DNA from 3 places in the Cohnella sp. GCM10012308 genome. Region 3 is predicted to be linked to each of the others. Evidence: riboswitches for the same ligand, from Rfam matches in the RefSeq annotation. Region 3 holds a riboswitch; each other region holds the start of a gene.
What was found. Region 3 has a riboswitch for cyclic di-AMP ahead of ACFOTD_RS05275 (hypothetical protein). Riboswitches for the same ligand answer to the same signal wherever they lie in the genome.

Region 1 (4,830 bases), on a different contig from region 3:
CTGCTCGAAGCGATGCGGCAATCCGGCCGAATCGGCATCGCGAAAATCGCGATCCGCAGCAAGAGCAGCCTCGCCGCCATTCGCTGCGTTGACAATTGCATCTGTATGGAGACGATGTTCTATCCGGACGAGATTCGCGCGATCTCCGGCGTGCCCGGCCTCCCGCAGATCCAGAACGTCAACGACCGCGAGCTGGACATGGCCAAGCTGCTGATCGAGCAGCTGTCCGCCCCGTTCGACGCGGCCAAATACACGGACGATTACCGGACGGCGATGCTGGACGCCATCAACCGCAAGGTCGCCGGGCAAGGCGTCGACGTGGTCACCGCGCCGGCGGCGGAGCGGACCAACGTCATCGACCTGATGTCCGCGCTGCAGGCCAGCCTTGCCGCCGTCAAGACCGGCGACGCGCCCGCCGCCGGCGCTGCGGTCAGCCGAAGCGCCAGTCGCAAGTCGGCGATTCGAGGCGATACGGGCGAAGCGGATGCGGCGCCTGCGGCCGACAAGCCGAAGCGCACGCGCGCAAAGCCGGCGGTGCCGGGGGCGGCCGCAGCCGGCGGCGAGGAAGCCGGCAGCGCAAGCCCCAAGGCTGCGCCCTCGCGCAGGCGCAAGGCCAGCGAGCCGCAGTCCTAATCCTCCGCTGCTTGCGCCTACGTTTAAGCAACGTATTAAAAGCGTTGACGGTGTTGCGACTACTGACAGTCGACACGCACCGCACCTAATGATGCACAAAAAGCAAACCGGACGAAGCAGAGTCAATTCCTGCTTCATCCCGGTTTGCTTTTTTTGTCGATGACTGTTTGCATGAGCAGATGTAGGCAAGGCAGAGCTAGAGACACATAGTCGAACTACAACCATCGATCGAGACAAAGAAGCTCCATGTAGAACTACATTGCCGATTCGCACCTTCTACCGTGACAAAGAAGCTCCATGTAGCGTTACATGCCCGAACCACGCCTCCTACCGAGCAAAAGAAGCTCCATGAAGAGCTTCTCCGTCTTGATAACACCATTGCGATGCTATCTTTATAGACCGCTCTAACTCGTTCGTTAAAACGATGAGAATATTCTAAGAAGCAACGGCCGGCCCTAACGAACTCCGCGCGGGACAAGGAGCGGCCGCATTCATAATTCCCAGCATATGGACCGTGGTAATATTTATGCCGTGAACTAGCGAGATTCCGCTGATAGAATGTGAGACATCCGAGCCGAAGCCCACCAGGGCACGGGGGAACCAAGTATACGGGGTGAAGCCGCAGCCGCGGCAGGGCGATCTCCGACCTAACCCGTCAGCTAACCTCGCAGGCTTACATTCTAAGGAGGAATTTTCATATATGAAGAACAATCGTATCGGTCAACTGGCTGTATCCGGCGCACTTCTGTTGTCGCTCGCCGTTCCGTTCGGCGCTTCCGCGAATGCCGCGACGACTGCGGGCTCCCAGACGACCAAGACTTACACATATAAGTTCGACGCATCGCAGCTTCAGCAATATCTCGGTTCGTTCGACTGGCAATCGTTGCTGTCGCAGCTGAACGGCGGCTCGCTTGGCGGTCTGACGCCATCGACGCCGGTGACGACGACCACGCCTGCCGCACCGGCCAAGCCGACGACGGCCCCTGCGGCTACGCCTGAGCCGACGACAACGCCGGCACCTACCGCAACACCCGCTCCTACCGCTACGCCGGCGCCGACGACAACGCCTTCCGTACCGGCAGGTTCCAACAACGGCAGCGGCTCCACGGGCTCCGGCACGAGCACTCAGAAATCCGGGTTCGCCGCTCAAGTCGTCGATCTGGTCAACCAGGAACGCGCCAAAGCCGGCCTGTCCGCGCTGAAAACCGACGCCAAGCTGACTACGGTCGCAGACGCGAAAGCGAAGGATATGTACAACAACAATTACTTCGACCATACGTCCCCGACGTACGGCTCGCCGTTCGATATGATGAAGCAATTCGGCGTGACTTACAGCTATGCCGGCGAAAATATCGCGATGGGCCAACAGTCGCCGACCGAGGTCATGAACGCGTGGATGAACAGCGCGGGCCACAAGGCGAACATCTTGAACGCGAACTTCAAGTCGATCGGCGTCGCCTACTATAACGGAGAATGGGTGCAAGAGTTCACGGGCTGATCCGTCTCCTATCCGTCTATAAAAAAAAGATGCCTGCCGCAGTCATGCAGTTGACTGCGGCAGGCATCCTTTTTTTTTGCTTGCGCAGCCAACTTCGGCAGCCAAGCTACATCAGCATCGGCAGCACCAGCAAGAGCAGGCCAGCCAAGCTCATCAAGCCGCCCTGCAGCCGTATTCGCCTTTCGGATGCCGGCCCCGGCTCCCCGGTCCGATGGTCGCGACCGCCGCGGGCCAGCGCGATTACGGTTCCGGGATGGAGTACGGCGAACAGCGAGGACCCCGTCCAAAACACCAAAACGAGCGATAGCAGCGCGCCGGCGTGCTGCAGCGGCATCTCCGTAGCGATCCCTCCCCAAGCGCTTTCTTTATTGTTGTATGAGGGTCCGGAGGCAAAAGTGCGGAAATCGCCCGAGTTGCCGCAACTTGGGCGCCGACGACCGCTGCCCCGGGAAATCGCGGCGCCAAGGCGCCTGTCGGAAGTTCGTCAAGGGAATGGGGCAACCGATTAGCGGCTACACTAGAAAGACAACGCCTCTCGTCGAAGAGGCGGCTTCAGAACGGAGGAACGCGCTATGGCACCGGCCACGATGTCCCCGGTCACGCTGCGGCTCGGCGACCGCGAGCTGCTCGTCTCTCATCCCGACAAACTGCTATGGCCCGACATGGGCATCGATAAGCTTCGCTATGTCCAAACGCTGGCCGAATTGGCTCCCTATCTGCTGCCGCACAGCGAAGGCCGCTATTTAACGACGATTCGTTTTCCCGAGGGCTATGCGGGCAAATCTTTTTATCAAAAAAACGCCCCGACGCCGATTCCCGAGTTTGTCAGAACCGAGACGGAAGGCGGCATCCGTTACGTCGTACTCGATTCCTTGCCGACATTGCTCTGGATGGGCAGCCTGTACGCGCTGGAGTATCACGTGTCCTGCGAGCGGATCGCCCAGCCGCTGCCGGACCGCTGGATGCTCGATATCGATCCGAGCCTCGAGGTCGAACCGAGGATTATGGAAGCCGCGGACAAGGTCGGCGATCTGCTGCATTCGCTCGGACTCGATGCGGTCCCCAAAACGTCGGGCGCGACGGGCATCCAGGTCGTCATGCGCATCGAGCCCGGTCCAACCTACGACGATCTCCGCCGGTTCGGCAAGTTTGTCTCCGAGTATTTGACCGCAAAAAATCCGCGGCTCTTTACCGTCGAACGGCTGAAGAAAAACCGCGGATCGCTCATCTACCTCGATTACCTGCAATTTTACCCCGGCCGCACGCTGGTCTCCGCCTACTCGCCGCGCGCCCGCGCAGGAGCGCCGGTATCGACGCCGCTCGATTGGAGCGAGGTGCGCGCCAACCCGAGCCCGACCGACTTCAACCTGTTGAACATCGCGTCGCGGCTGCAGAAGCGGGGCGATCTCATCGGCTCGATGAAGCCGCAGCGGCTCGGAGACGTACTGAAGCAGCTCAAGCCGAACTGAGTATCCATTTTTGCGAGAAGATCTAGAGCAGCGGGGAGAGCATGCGGCAGAGCGCCTCCGCGGCCTTGCGTCCGCCGGAGCGCTTGCGGAAAGACGACAGCTCCAGCTCCCTGCTATCCTTCAGATCCTGCCGGAAGTCGCGCTCCAGCGCGGAGATGGCATCCTGGTGGAACAGGAAAGCGTTCGTCTCGAAGTTGCTGAAGAAGCTGCGCAGATCCATGTTCGCCGTGCCGACCGATGCGATCAGGTCGTCGACGATGACGACTTTTGCATGAATGAAGCCGCGCTCGTACTGCCAAAAACGGATGCCGCAGCTCATCATTTCGTCCACATAGGACATCGTCGCCGCATGCACGAGCTTCGTATCGGGAATCAGCGGCACGATCATCCGCACGTCTACGCCGCTCATCGCTGCGGTCTTAAGCGCCATAACAACGCCTGCGCTCGGGATGAAGTAAGGCGTCGTAATCCAGATCCGCCGCTTCGCCATCGCGAGCACCGCGAACAACGTCTCGTGTATCGCATCCGCCCGTCTGTTGGGGCCGCCCGCAACGATTTGCACGACCTCGTTTCCCGTGCAAGCATGCTCCGGTAAAAAGCGGGGATCGCTCGGCCGCTGCTTGGTCGCGAGCTCCCAGTCCTTCAGGAACACCTCCTGCAGCCCGTATACCGCGTCCCCCTCCAGTTCCAGGTGCGTATCGCGCCAAAAGCCGAGCTTCTTGTGCCTGCCCAAATATTCCGCGCCGACGTTGATTCCGCCGACGAAGCCCTTCGTGCCGTCCACGACAAGGATCTTGCGGTGATTGCGGTAATTCATGCGTTTCTTCATAAAGGCCGGCCGGAGCGGGAAAAAGCAGGCGTATTCGGCACCGGCTTCCTCGAACGCGGCGAAAAAGGACTTGCTCAGCTTGACGCTGCCGATCCCGTCGTAGATGAGCCTGACTTGCACGCCCTCCTTCGCCTTCTCGATCATGACATCGCGGAACATACGGCCGATCTCGTCGTCGCGGTATATGTATGTAGCGAAATGAATGTGATGCCGGGCGCCGCGGATCGCTTCCATCATCGCGTCGTAGGTCATTTGTCCGTTAGTCAGCACCCTCGATTTGTTGCAGCCCGTAATCGGAGACGCGCCCGCCTTGCGCAGCGTCCGGAACAACCGCTCCTCGTCCGCGAACCGGCCGCCCGGTATTTCTTCCGGTTCGTTGATCAGATGGCTTTTCTTTAAAA
Region 2 (4,830 bases), on a different contig from region 3:
CTTGCGTATTTTCTCGCCCGGGACGTCCGGATCCGTGAAGATTATGACGCCCCGCCGCTCGCGGGCCAGCTCGATGCGTCGCAGCACCTTTTCGTCGATCGCCGAACCGCCCGTCTCAATCGTATCCGCGTCGACGGCCCTTCGGATCGCCACTGTATCCTCCTTGCCTTCAACGACGATGATCTCCGCTATTCTAGCCAGGCTGATGCCGTCCACCCCGTTCGTTCTCACTACCGTTCGTTGTCGTTGCCGTTCGTTCCCATCGTTCTTCCCGTTCAGTCCGTTCGCATCGCTTCGTATGCCCTATTATAGCCCACATCCCGAAAATGACAAAGGGAAGAGGCACAGGCCCCTTCCCAGGACGCAGCGACCCGACCAGGCCGCCGCCAAAAAAAATTGACCGCTCCGACATAAAACAGACACAAATTCGATAATAGCGGGTAATGAAAATTAAGAACCTATCAGGCGGCTCAGGCGGCCGATGGCTTAACCGGTCCGATCACGTACACGGTGTTGCCGCGTTTCTTGCCGAACTTATTCGCATACCGCTCGCTGTCGTAATACACGTCGATCTTCTTGCCTTTGATCGCGCTGCCCGTATCTTCCGCGCGGCGGAAGCCGATGCCCTCGATGTAGACCCACCAGCCCAAAGGCACGACATCCGGATCGACCGCGATCGTACGACCCTCGGATACCGTAGTGCCGGAAGCGGTGATGCCGTAGCCCACGTCGCCTACGTCCTTGCCCGTCGAAGCCGGGCCCGCGGAATACGCGGTTAAGGTGACGCCGGACAAAACGCTCTTTACCTTCACGGATTTGCCGTTCAGCTGGAGCGTCTTAACGTCGTCCGCGGCTTTGTTGTAGGCAAGCGACACGACGGCCGCTTTTTTCTTCGCGCCGACGGCTACGACTTGCTGCACGATCGGCTGGTCAAGCGATTTGTAGATGAGCTGTTCGTTGACGAGCTTGCCGTCTTCGTAGACGCGCTCGAACTTTTTCACCAGCAAGCCTTGCTTGCCCGTCTGCACGACCTTCGTCTTGCCGACCAGCAAGTTCTGATCCGCTGTCTTGACGACTTTGTACGCCATCGGATGCTCGGTCGTGACGACCTCGCGAGTGACGCGGACGACCTTCACCTGCAGGCCCTCGTCGATCTTCGACGTGAGCGCCGGCGTGACTTTGTCTTCGGCGGAGAGCGTGATGCCTTCGTTCTGCAGCAGATCGCCCACCGTCTTGACTGTTGTATATTTGGTCTCTTTCTTCCCGTCTGCGACGAGCTGAACGCTCATAGCCCGATCGATGACGACTCGCGTGCCTTCCTCTACCGAGGACGTGAGCGCTGCCGACAACCGATCGTTTGGACCGACCGTGATGCCAATCTCCTTAAGCAAGGCGGAGACATCGGAAGTGCGGGTTTGGATGACGGTAGATTTCCCGCCGTCCACGACGGTCACGCTCTTGGCGGACGCGCCGTGCAGCAGCATGATGAGACAGATGGTAAGAGCAAAGGACAAGATTGCGCTCAAGAGAATCAAACGCAGATGCTCATGCAACCATCGCGCTGCGGTAAGCTTGCCGGTCGGTCGTGGATCATGGGTCCCTTGAAGGGGGATTGCACCCATTTTCTCGTTCCTCCTTCATAGCCTCGCCGTCGACTGTTTTACATGATATTCGTCTGACGCGACTATCCATTTGTGATAACGGCGCTGGAAGCTTAGTGTGGAGCGGCTTGCACACTAGCGAATTGCGCCGCCTTGCCCAGCTGTGGAGGCATGTCATGCGCCTGCCATTCATCCCGTGGGTGCTTCCGTGGAGCGGTCTTTGCGGCCATCGGCGCCGAACGTGTAAATTCGGGCACAAAAAAAGCCTGCGACAGAGGGCCTGGTCGTGGCTTCCGCTCAACTGGACGAGGGACGATGGGGCGGCACGAGGTTACCTCTCTCTACTACGCTTGCGAGGTTAGCTGTCGGGTTCGGGCGTCGAGAGTCTGCCCTAAGCGATCAAGCGGTCTGCCGTCAGCCGGACGGCGCCCGTCGTTCGCTACTCACCCCAAGATTGCTCGGACCGCTGGGACATCGGCAAGCGCCGATATCGTCCGCGTCGGGTCCCCCGCTCTCCCCGCTGGGAGATTAAGCGCACTGGAAAAGGAATGTCATATTCGGACTTCTGGATTAGATAATAACCCGCACGCCCCAAAGGTGTAAAGAACGTGCAAAGAGCGAATTTCAGCGTTTTAAGGCAAATTTAAGCCATATTTTTAGGATTTCGAGAGCAAAAGCTAGTTTTTTCTTAGAAAATATTTATTTTTCTACGTTTGTTGGCGCTTTTTCTTCGAGTCGAAAACAGACACGTGCATTTCGATCCGTAATTTCTTCTATTTTTTTCCTAGAAAGGCCTGTGATTTCCGCGGCGGAATCAGCTACAAACTGCACGTAAGAAGACTCGTTTCGCTTGCCGCGATAGGGGTGGGGGGTAAGGTACGGAGCATCGGTCTCGATCAACAATCGGTCCAGGGGGACACGGGCCAATACCTCTTTGGGAACGCGCGCGTTTTTGAAGGTGACCGGTCCTCCGAAGGAGATATAGAAGTTCATGTCCAGGCATTGCTTGGCCGTCTCCCAGCTGCCGGAGTAGCAGTGCATGATACCCCCGATCTCGGCTGCTCCTTCTTCGCGAAGAATACGGACGACGTCCTCATGAGCGTCCCGATTGTGAATGACGATCGGCTTGCCGATCCGCTTCGCGAGCCTGATCTGTTCGCGGAATACGAGCTGCTGGACGTCCTTGGACGAAGTGTCCCAATAATAGTCGAGTCCGATCTCGCCGATCGCTACGACTTTCGGATGACTGCATAGCGCTTCGATCCAGGCCAGATCCTCCTCCACTCTCATGTCGACGGCATCCGTCGGATGCCAGCCTACTGCCGCATAGATAAAGTCGTGCTTTTCGGCTAATGCAAGGGTCGTCGGGATCGTCTCCCTGTTGAAGCCGATATTGACGATCGTACCGACGCCCGCTTCCTTGGCGCGCGCGATCACTTCTTCTCTATCGTCGTCAAACTTCGGCGAGTCCAGATGGGCGTGCGTATCGAACAGCATGTCTTGAAGGTCTCCTTTGACTGATTAAATTGGTATAAGATCTATAATCCCAGCAGCTCGCGAATCTCGGGCTTCAGACTATCGATGTGCGGGAGCACCAGGTCTTCGGGATAGTAGATGTAATACTTCCCGGTATGAAGTCCCGCGATCGACCGGACGATATCGCTTTTCAGGGAAATCTCTGTCAACCGGTCTTTTTCGTCCAGCACCAGGACGGGGGTCTTTTCTTTGGGCTCGGGATCCGGAGATCCTGGCTTGTACAGGTCGTAAGGAAGGTTCGTCGGCGTGTCCATCTGAAGGTGATAATCCGGATGCAGACCGATCCTTTCCCATTGCTCCCGAAGCTCCGCCTCCAGTGTTTCGTGCGGACTATCGAGGGGTACATACTTGTACAATCGGCGGTTTAAGAACCTTTTACATAAGTCCGCCAAGATCTCGTCCTCTTCGTCCGCCCATTGGCCGAACGCCGTCTGTACCATCGCTTCATCCAGCGCCAGATAGTCCCGCAGTCCGATCGTGCCGTTCAACAACTGCGCTAGCGGCGGCAGCAGGAATTTGAACGCATGGCCCCCGCGGAACAACTCGCGCGCCCTCATGAAAATTTGCCTCAGTACGATATCCGAACTGCGCGTCACGGGATGAAAGTAGATCTGCCAATACATTTGATATCTCGACATCAAATAATCTTCTACCGCATGCATCCCGCTCTCCTTCACCACGATTCGCCCTTTATAAGGACGCAGCACGCGCAAGATCCGATCGAGATCGAAGGTGCCGTAGTTCACGCCCGTGAAGTACGCATCCCTGAGCAAATAATCCATGCGGTCCGCGTCCATCTGGCTGGACACGAGGCTCACGACGATCGGCTTGTCGTACGTCTTGCAGATGACGGCGGCAACCTTTTGCGGGAAATCCTCGCTTACTTCCTTTAATACCCGATTGATCTCAGTATCTCCCAATATGATCGCGCACGACCATTCCTCATGATCCGTGTCGAACACCTGTTCGATGGCGTGGGAAAAAGGACCGTGTCCGACATCGTGCAGCAAAGAAGCGCATAAACTGACCATTTTTTCCTTTTGCGGCCAATCCTGGTATCCGTTACGCTCAAATTGACTGATAATTCTTCGCGTGATATCGTATACGCCCAGCGAATGGGAGAATCGGCTGTGCTCTGCCCCATGAAAGGTCAGGTACGAAGTTCCCAACTGGCGTATGCGCCTCAATCGTTGGAACTCGGCGGTGTTGATAAGCTTCCAGATCGTCGCTTCCTGTACGTAGATGGACTGATGAACGGGGTCCTTGAATACTTTTTCCTCCCGAAGACGGTACATGTTTCGATCACCTCGTAGGTTTGGGCTTCACATTCGACAAACGCTTATGATTTTGTCGAATGATGTCATTCACTAATTTTAAGAACTAATCCCTTTTTTTACCTAATATACTGGTGAATTGGTGCTAAACTGTGGAAGTTAGCGGGTATTCAGCTAAATTTCAGCTAAAGAAGCCACTATTTCTGGTTGACTTATTTGGGAATCGTTGGTACGATAGAGTACGGAAAAGAAAGAATTTTGTCGAATGATGGCGAATATGCGGAGGTTCTCCGACATTTCGTTTAATCTTATTTTACGCGAATGAGGGAGGATTTCCAAATGTTGAAGTCGACGGGCATTGTACGGAAAGTGGATGAACTGGGTCGTGTGGTCATTCCGATCGAGCTGCGCAGAACGCT
Region 3 (4,830 bases):
TCAATGTCGATCTCGCTGTAGTCCGGGCTGTACTTGATCGCATTGCCGACGACGTTCGCCAGCATCTGCTCCAGCAGCACCTCGTCGCCAGACACAAGGGGGACTTCATCGGGCAGCCGTACCCGCAGCTTGCGATGCTCCTTGTAATCCTGCACTTGAGACAGCGTCACTCCGATCAGATCCTCCACGTCGCACCAGTTTTTCCGCAGACGCAGCATGCCGCTCTCCAACTGCACCATGCTGAGCAAATTTTTAACCAACCTGTTCATCCGCAGCGCGCCGTCGCGAATATTGATCGACAGCTCCTTGCGGTCCTCGGAGGTAAACAGTTCGTCATCCGACGCCAGCACGGTGGCGGAGCCGATGATCGCCGCAAGCGGCGTCCGCAGCTCATGAGAGACGGAGTCCAGGATCGCCGTGCGCAGACGCTCGGATTCCGCCGTCAGATGCGCGATCTTGGCCTCCTCGGCCAGCTTCGCGCGGGCGACGGCGCTGGCGGCCAGTCCGCCAAGCGCCTCGAGCATTTGCCGCTGCCCTGCGGTAAAGAGGTTTTTCCGTTCCTTCAGATTAAGCGCGAGCACGCCGTATACGCGGTCCTCGGTCCGCAGCGGCAAATAACAGCCGGGCGCGTCCCGCAGCGTACTCGAGCCATAGCCGACCGCTTCGCCGTGATCGAAGGCCAGTTTGGCGGTCGCTTTTTCCGCTTCGCCTCGTCCCCAATCGCTATCCGCGGCGGAGCGGTGGCTCAGCGCCAGATTGCCCTTGGCGTCCGGCATATAAATGGCGATCTCGCTGCCCATCGATCGCGCCGCTTGAAGCGAGACGTTATCGAGCAGCACATTCACGTCAGTGATCGCGTTCATCTGCCTGCTCAGCGTGTATAGCGCCGTCGTCTGCGCCTCTCTTTGCTTGGAATAGAGCAACTGCTGCTTGAGCCTGGAGGCCAGGCTGGCGGTGAGGGCGGCGACGGCCACATAAACGACGAACGAAACCACGTAACGCAAGTCCGCGACCGAGAAGCTGAGCGTCGGCGGAACAAAAAAGAAATCCAGCGCGACGATCGCGAGTACGGCCGCGTAGACCGCGGGGCGAAGGCCCCACCAGACCGCGCTGACGAGGATCGGGAATAAATAGATCAGCGCAATATTCACCAGATCGAACGCAAGGCCGAGCAGATGCATGACGACCGTCATGAGCGCGACCAGGAGGGTGATGCTTGCATAAGGCCGCCAAGATGCCCATAAAGCTTGCAGGTTCCGCAACAACTTCCACTTCCCGCCCGCTCGTATTTTCGGTCTCGATTTCCTTAAGATTACTGTAAAAAGCGGAGAAAATAAACCGTAAAAGGGTGTAAAAATACTATAAAAATCACTCATAATCTTAATAATATTAAGTATTCGAGAGTAAACGGAAGTATGGAACTTAATTTATTTCCAAAATGAACGGATTTTATTGAATATCGGCCTATACCCTAGTTGGGTTCCTTTACAGCGTTGCAAGCCGGGCTTAAGATACGTGCAGAACGATGCCTTGCAAGCAAATTGGCGCCGGCCAGACAGTTCGATGAAGGAAGGGATTAAGAGACTGTTTGAACAAAAGTCATGACAAATCGCTTGAACGAAAGGCATGAACAAAATCGTTAAACGCTGAATCCTGGAACGAGCAGGAACGGGGGAACCAATCGGAGCCATCATCGGCTCCACGGGGTGAATCGCCTGGCACATGACGGTGCCCGGCGTAGGGCGGCTCTCGCGCCCGAATCCGACAGCTAACCTCGCAAGCGTATCGGAGAGGCAACACTTGTCGCGCGCGATCCAAGACGACGGTCTTGATCAGGAAGCCGCGGGAAAGGTTCCTCCTTTGCCGGGCTTCTTTTTTGTTGCCTTCTTCCTACATTCGGAGGGGGAGCTTATGGAACAACGTCGTATCTTGGTGGCTGCGTCGCATGCGGCGGGGAGAGACTTCATTCGCCAGGCGCTGTACAAAAAGCTGCCTGTGGCCGCGCTCGCGAACAACGTCAGAGAAGAAAAAGCGTTGAGGAAGATCGGAGTAAGCGAAGTTGTGCATGTAAATACTTCCTCTATAAAAGATAACGCCGCCGCGCCCGCATTTCCGATCGGCCGGGTGTTCATTTTTGAAGCCAGTCTGCCGCTGACCTGCCGGTATTTGCAATGGGCGGCCGGGTGCTCGTGTCTTGCGATTACTGTCGTTACGCATGCCAGGCATCCGGAAGTCATTTACAAAAAGCTGGGCGCGACCTACGTGGTGCGCACGCAAACCGGGGAAGTCGGATTTTTGCTCAGCCGTCTGCTTGAGTGATTTTCAAAAAGGAGTGTATGACCTTGCTCGATATTTGGATGACTTTGACGTTACTCGCCGCCTTTGCGCTTGTTGCCGGATTCGTAATCTGGTGCGACAAATCGATCGACGATGCGGGAGGCGAGCGCGCATGACGATCGTGCTGATTTTCACCGGCCTGCTGCTGATCTACCTGGTGTACGCCTTGCTGCACCCGGAGAAATTTTAACGATACGCTTATTTGAGTCGCTTTAGCCCAAGGAGGAAAGGCCATGGATCTCTTGCAAATCGTCATCGTTATCGGCATTCTCGTGCTGATCGCCAAGCCGCTCGGAAATTACGTTTTCCACGTCTTCTCCAATGCCCCCAATCGGACCGACAGACTGTTCGGCTGGGCAGAGAAGCCGATCTTTGCGATCGTCGGACTTAAAGTCCGCCCGGGGATGAGCTGGAAGCGGTACGCGATCAGCTTCGTTGCGACCAACTTCGTGCTCGTGGCGGTCAGCTACATCCTGCTGCGGATACAGAGCGGACTGCCTTTCAATCCGAACGGCATCGGCGACATGGAGCCGACGCTGGTCCTCAATACGGTCATCAGCTTCATTACGAATACGAACCTGCAGCATTACAGCGGCGAGACGGGCTTAAGCTACTTTTCGCAGATGGCGGTCATCATGATGATGATGTTCACGTCCGCGGCGACCGGGTTCTCGGTGGCGGTGGCGTTCGTCAGAGGCATTACGAGCAAAGGCAGGACGCTGGGCAACTTCTTCGAGGACTTCGTCAAATCGCACACCCGGATTTTTTTCCCGCTTGCCATCCTCGTCACGCTCGTATTGGTGGCGTTGCAAGTGCCGCAGACGTTGGACCCGACGCTGTCGGTAACGACGCTGCAGGGCGCCTCGCAGCAGATTGCGATCGGGCCGGTCGCCTCGCTGGAGGCGATCAAGCATCTGGGCACGAACGGCGGCGGCTTTTTCGGCGCAAACTCCGCGCATCCGTTCGAGAATCCAAGCGCGCTGACCAACGTGATCGAGATTCTGTCGATGTGGGCGCTGCCTGCCTCGCTGCCTTTTATGTACGGCCGGTTCGCCAAGAGCCGCAAGCACGGCTGGGTCATTTTCTCGGCGATGATGGCGCTGTTCCTCGTGTTTCTGACGGTCGCTTATACGGCGGAGAAGAGCGGCAATCCCGCGCTTGAAGCGCTTGGCATCGACGTTTCCCAGGGCAGCATGGAAGGGAAGGAAGTGCGCTTCGGCATCGCCCAGTCCGCGCTGTTCACGACGGTGACGACGGCGGCGACGACGGGCACGGTCAACAATATGCACGATACGCTGACCCCGCTCGGCGGCCTGGTGCCGCTCTCCGAGATGATGCTGAACGTCGTGTTCGGCGGCAAAGGCGTCGGTCTCGTCAATATGCTGATGTACGCGATGCTCGCCGTATTCATCTGCGGGCTGATGGTCGGCCGGACGCCGGAGTTCCTCGGACGCAAGATCGAGCCGCGCGAGATGAAGCTGATCGCGGTCGCGATACTGGCGCATCCGTTCATTATATTGGCGCCGACGGCGATCGCCTTCCTGAGCGATCTGGGCAAGGGATCGATATCGAATCCCGGTTTTCACGGCATCTCGCAGGTGCTGTACGAATATACGTCGTCGGCCGCCAACAATGGCTCAGGCTTCGAAGGCCTCACGGACAATACGCCGTTCTGGAATATTACGACAGGCCTCGTTATGTTTTTCGGACGCTATGTTTCGATGATCGCGCTGCTGGCCGTCGCCGGCTCGATGACGCGCAAGCAATGGGTGCCCGAGACGATCGGTACGTTCCGCACGGATAACGCGCTGTTCACCTTCCTGCTGATCGGGACGGTCATTCTGATCGGCGCGCTGACCTTCCTGCCCGCGATCGTACTCGGACCCGTCGCGGAGCATCTGACGATTCGCTAATGAAGAGATGGAGTGAAGCTGCCATGAACGATAAACGCAAAAAAAGCATGTTTTCCGGACCATTGGTCGCAGACGCTCTGAAGGCGAGCGCGATCAAGCTGAATCCGGCGGTCATGATGAAAAATCCGGTCATGTTCGTGGTCGAGGTCGGCACGGTAATCGTGCTGCTCATGACGCTGTTTCCCGGTTACTTCGATGCGAAGGACCGGATCGGCTTCAATCTGGCGGTATTCCTGATCCTGCTGTTTACGGTGCTGTTCGCCAACTTTGCCGAGGCGCTGGCGGAGGGCAGGGGCAAGGCGCAGGCCGATACGCTGAAGCGGACGAAAAAAGAAATTACGGCCAATAAAGTCGTAGGCGGCGGCGTGAAAACCGTGCCCTCGACCGAGCTTCGCAAGGGAGATATCGTCGTCGTCTCGCAGGGAGAGATGGTGCCCGGGGACGGCGAAGTGATCGAGGGGCTGGCATCCGTCGACGAGTCCGCGATCACCGGCGAATCCGCGCCTGTCATCAAGGAGGCGGGCGGGGACTTCAACTCGGTCACGGGCGGCACGCGCGTCGTCAGCGACCGGATCAAGGT

Region 1: linked by a shared signal. The riboswitch ahead of ACFOTD_RS20985 (CAP domain-containing protein) and the one ahead of ACFOTD_RS05275 (hypothetical protein) in region 3 are both predicted to bind cyclic di-AMP.
Region 2: linked by a shared signal. The riboswitch ahead of ACFOTD_RS20470 (resuscitation-promoting factor) and the one ahead of ACFOTD_RS05275 (hypothetical protein) in region 3 are both predicted to bind cyclic di-AMP.

The regions. Positions count from the first base shown of each region.
Region 1 covers NZ_JBHRYU010000021.1:2,130-6,959, forward strand. Annotated here, with positions in the region: gene ku (non-homologous end joining protein Ku) at 1-633, shown strand, start outside; cyclic di-AMP (ydaO/yuaA leader) riboswitch at 1,196-1,323, shown strand; gene ACFOTD_RS20985 (CAP domain-containing protein) at 1,334-2,131, shown strand; gene ACFOTD_RS20990 (hypothetical protein) at 2,238-2,465, opposite strand; gene ligD (non-homologous end-joining DNA ligase) at 2,704-3,600, shown strand; gene cls (cardiolipin synthase) at 3,623-4,830, opposite strand, start outside.
Region 2 covers NZ_JBHRYU010000020.1:10,854-15,683, reverse strand. Annotated here, with positions in the region: gene rnmV (ribonuclease M5) at 1-231, opposite strand, end outside; gene ACFOTD_RS20470 (resuscitation-promoting factor) at 471-1,622, opposite strand; cyclic di-AMP (ydaO/yuaA leader) riboswitch at 1,934-2,146, opposite strand; gene ACFOTD_RS20465 (TatD family hydrolase) at 2,301-3,098, opposite strand; gene ACFOTD_RS20460 (HD domain-containing protein) at 3,140-4,432, opposite strand; gene ACFOTD_RS20455 (AbrB/MazE/SpoVT family DNA-binding domain-containing protein) at 4,751-4,830, shown strand, end outside.
Region 3 covers NZ_JBHRYU010000002.1:480,001-484,830, reverse strand. Annotated here, with positions in the region: gene ACFOTD_RS05280 (ATP-binding protein) at 1-1,262, opposite strand, end outside; cyclic di-AMP (ydaO/yuaA leader) riboswitch at 1,635-1,798, shown strand; gene ACFOTD_RS05275 (hypothetical protein) at 1,801-2,319, shown strand; gene kdpF (K(+)-transporting ATPase subunit F) at 2,411-2,527, shown strand; gene kdpA (potassium-transporting ATPase subunit KdpA) at 2,571-4,250, shown strand; gene kdpB (potassium-transporting ATPase subunit KdpB) at 4,274-4,830, shown strand, end outside.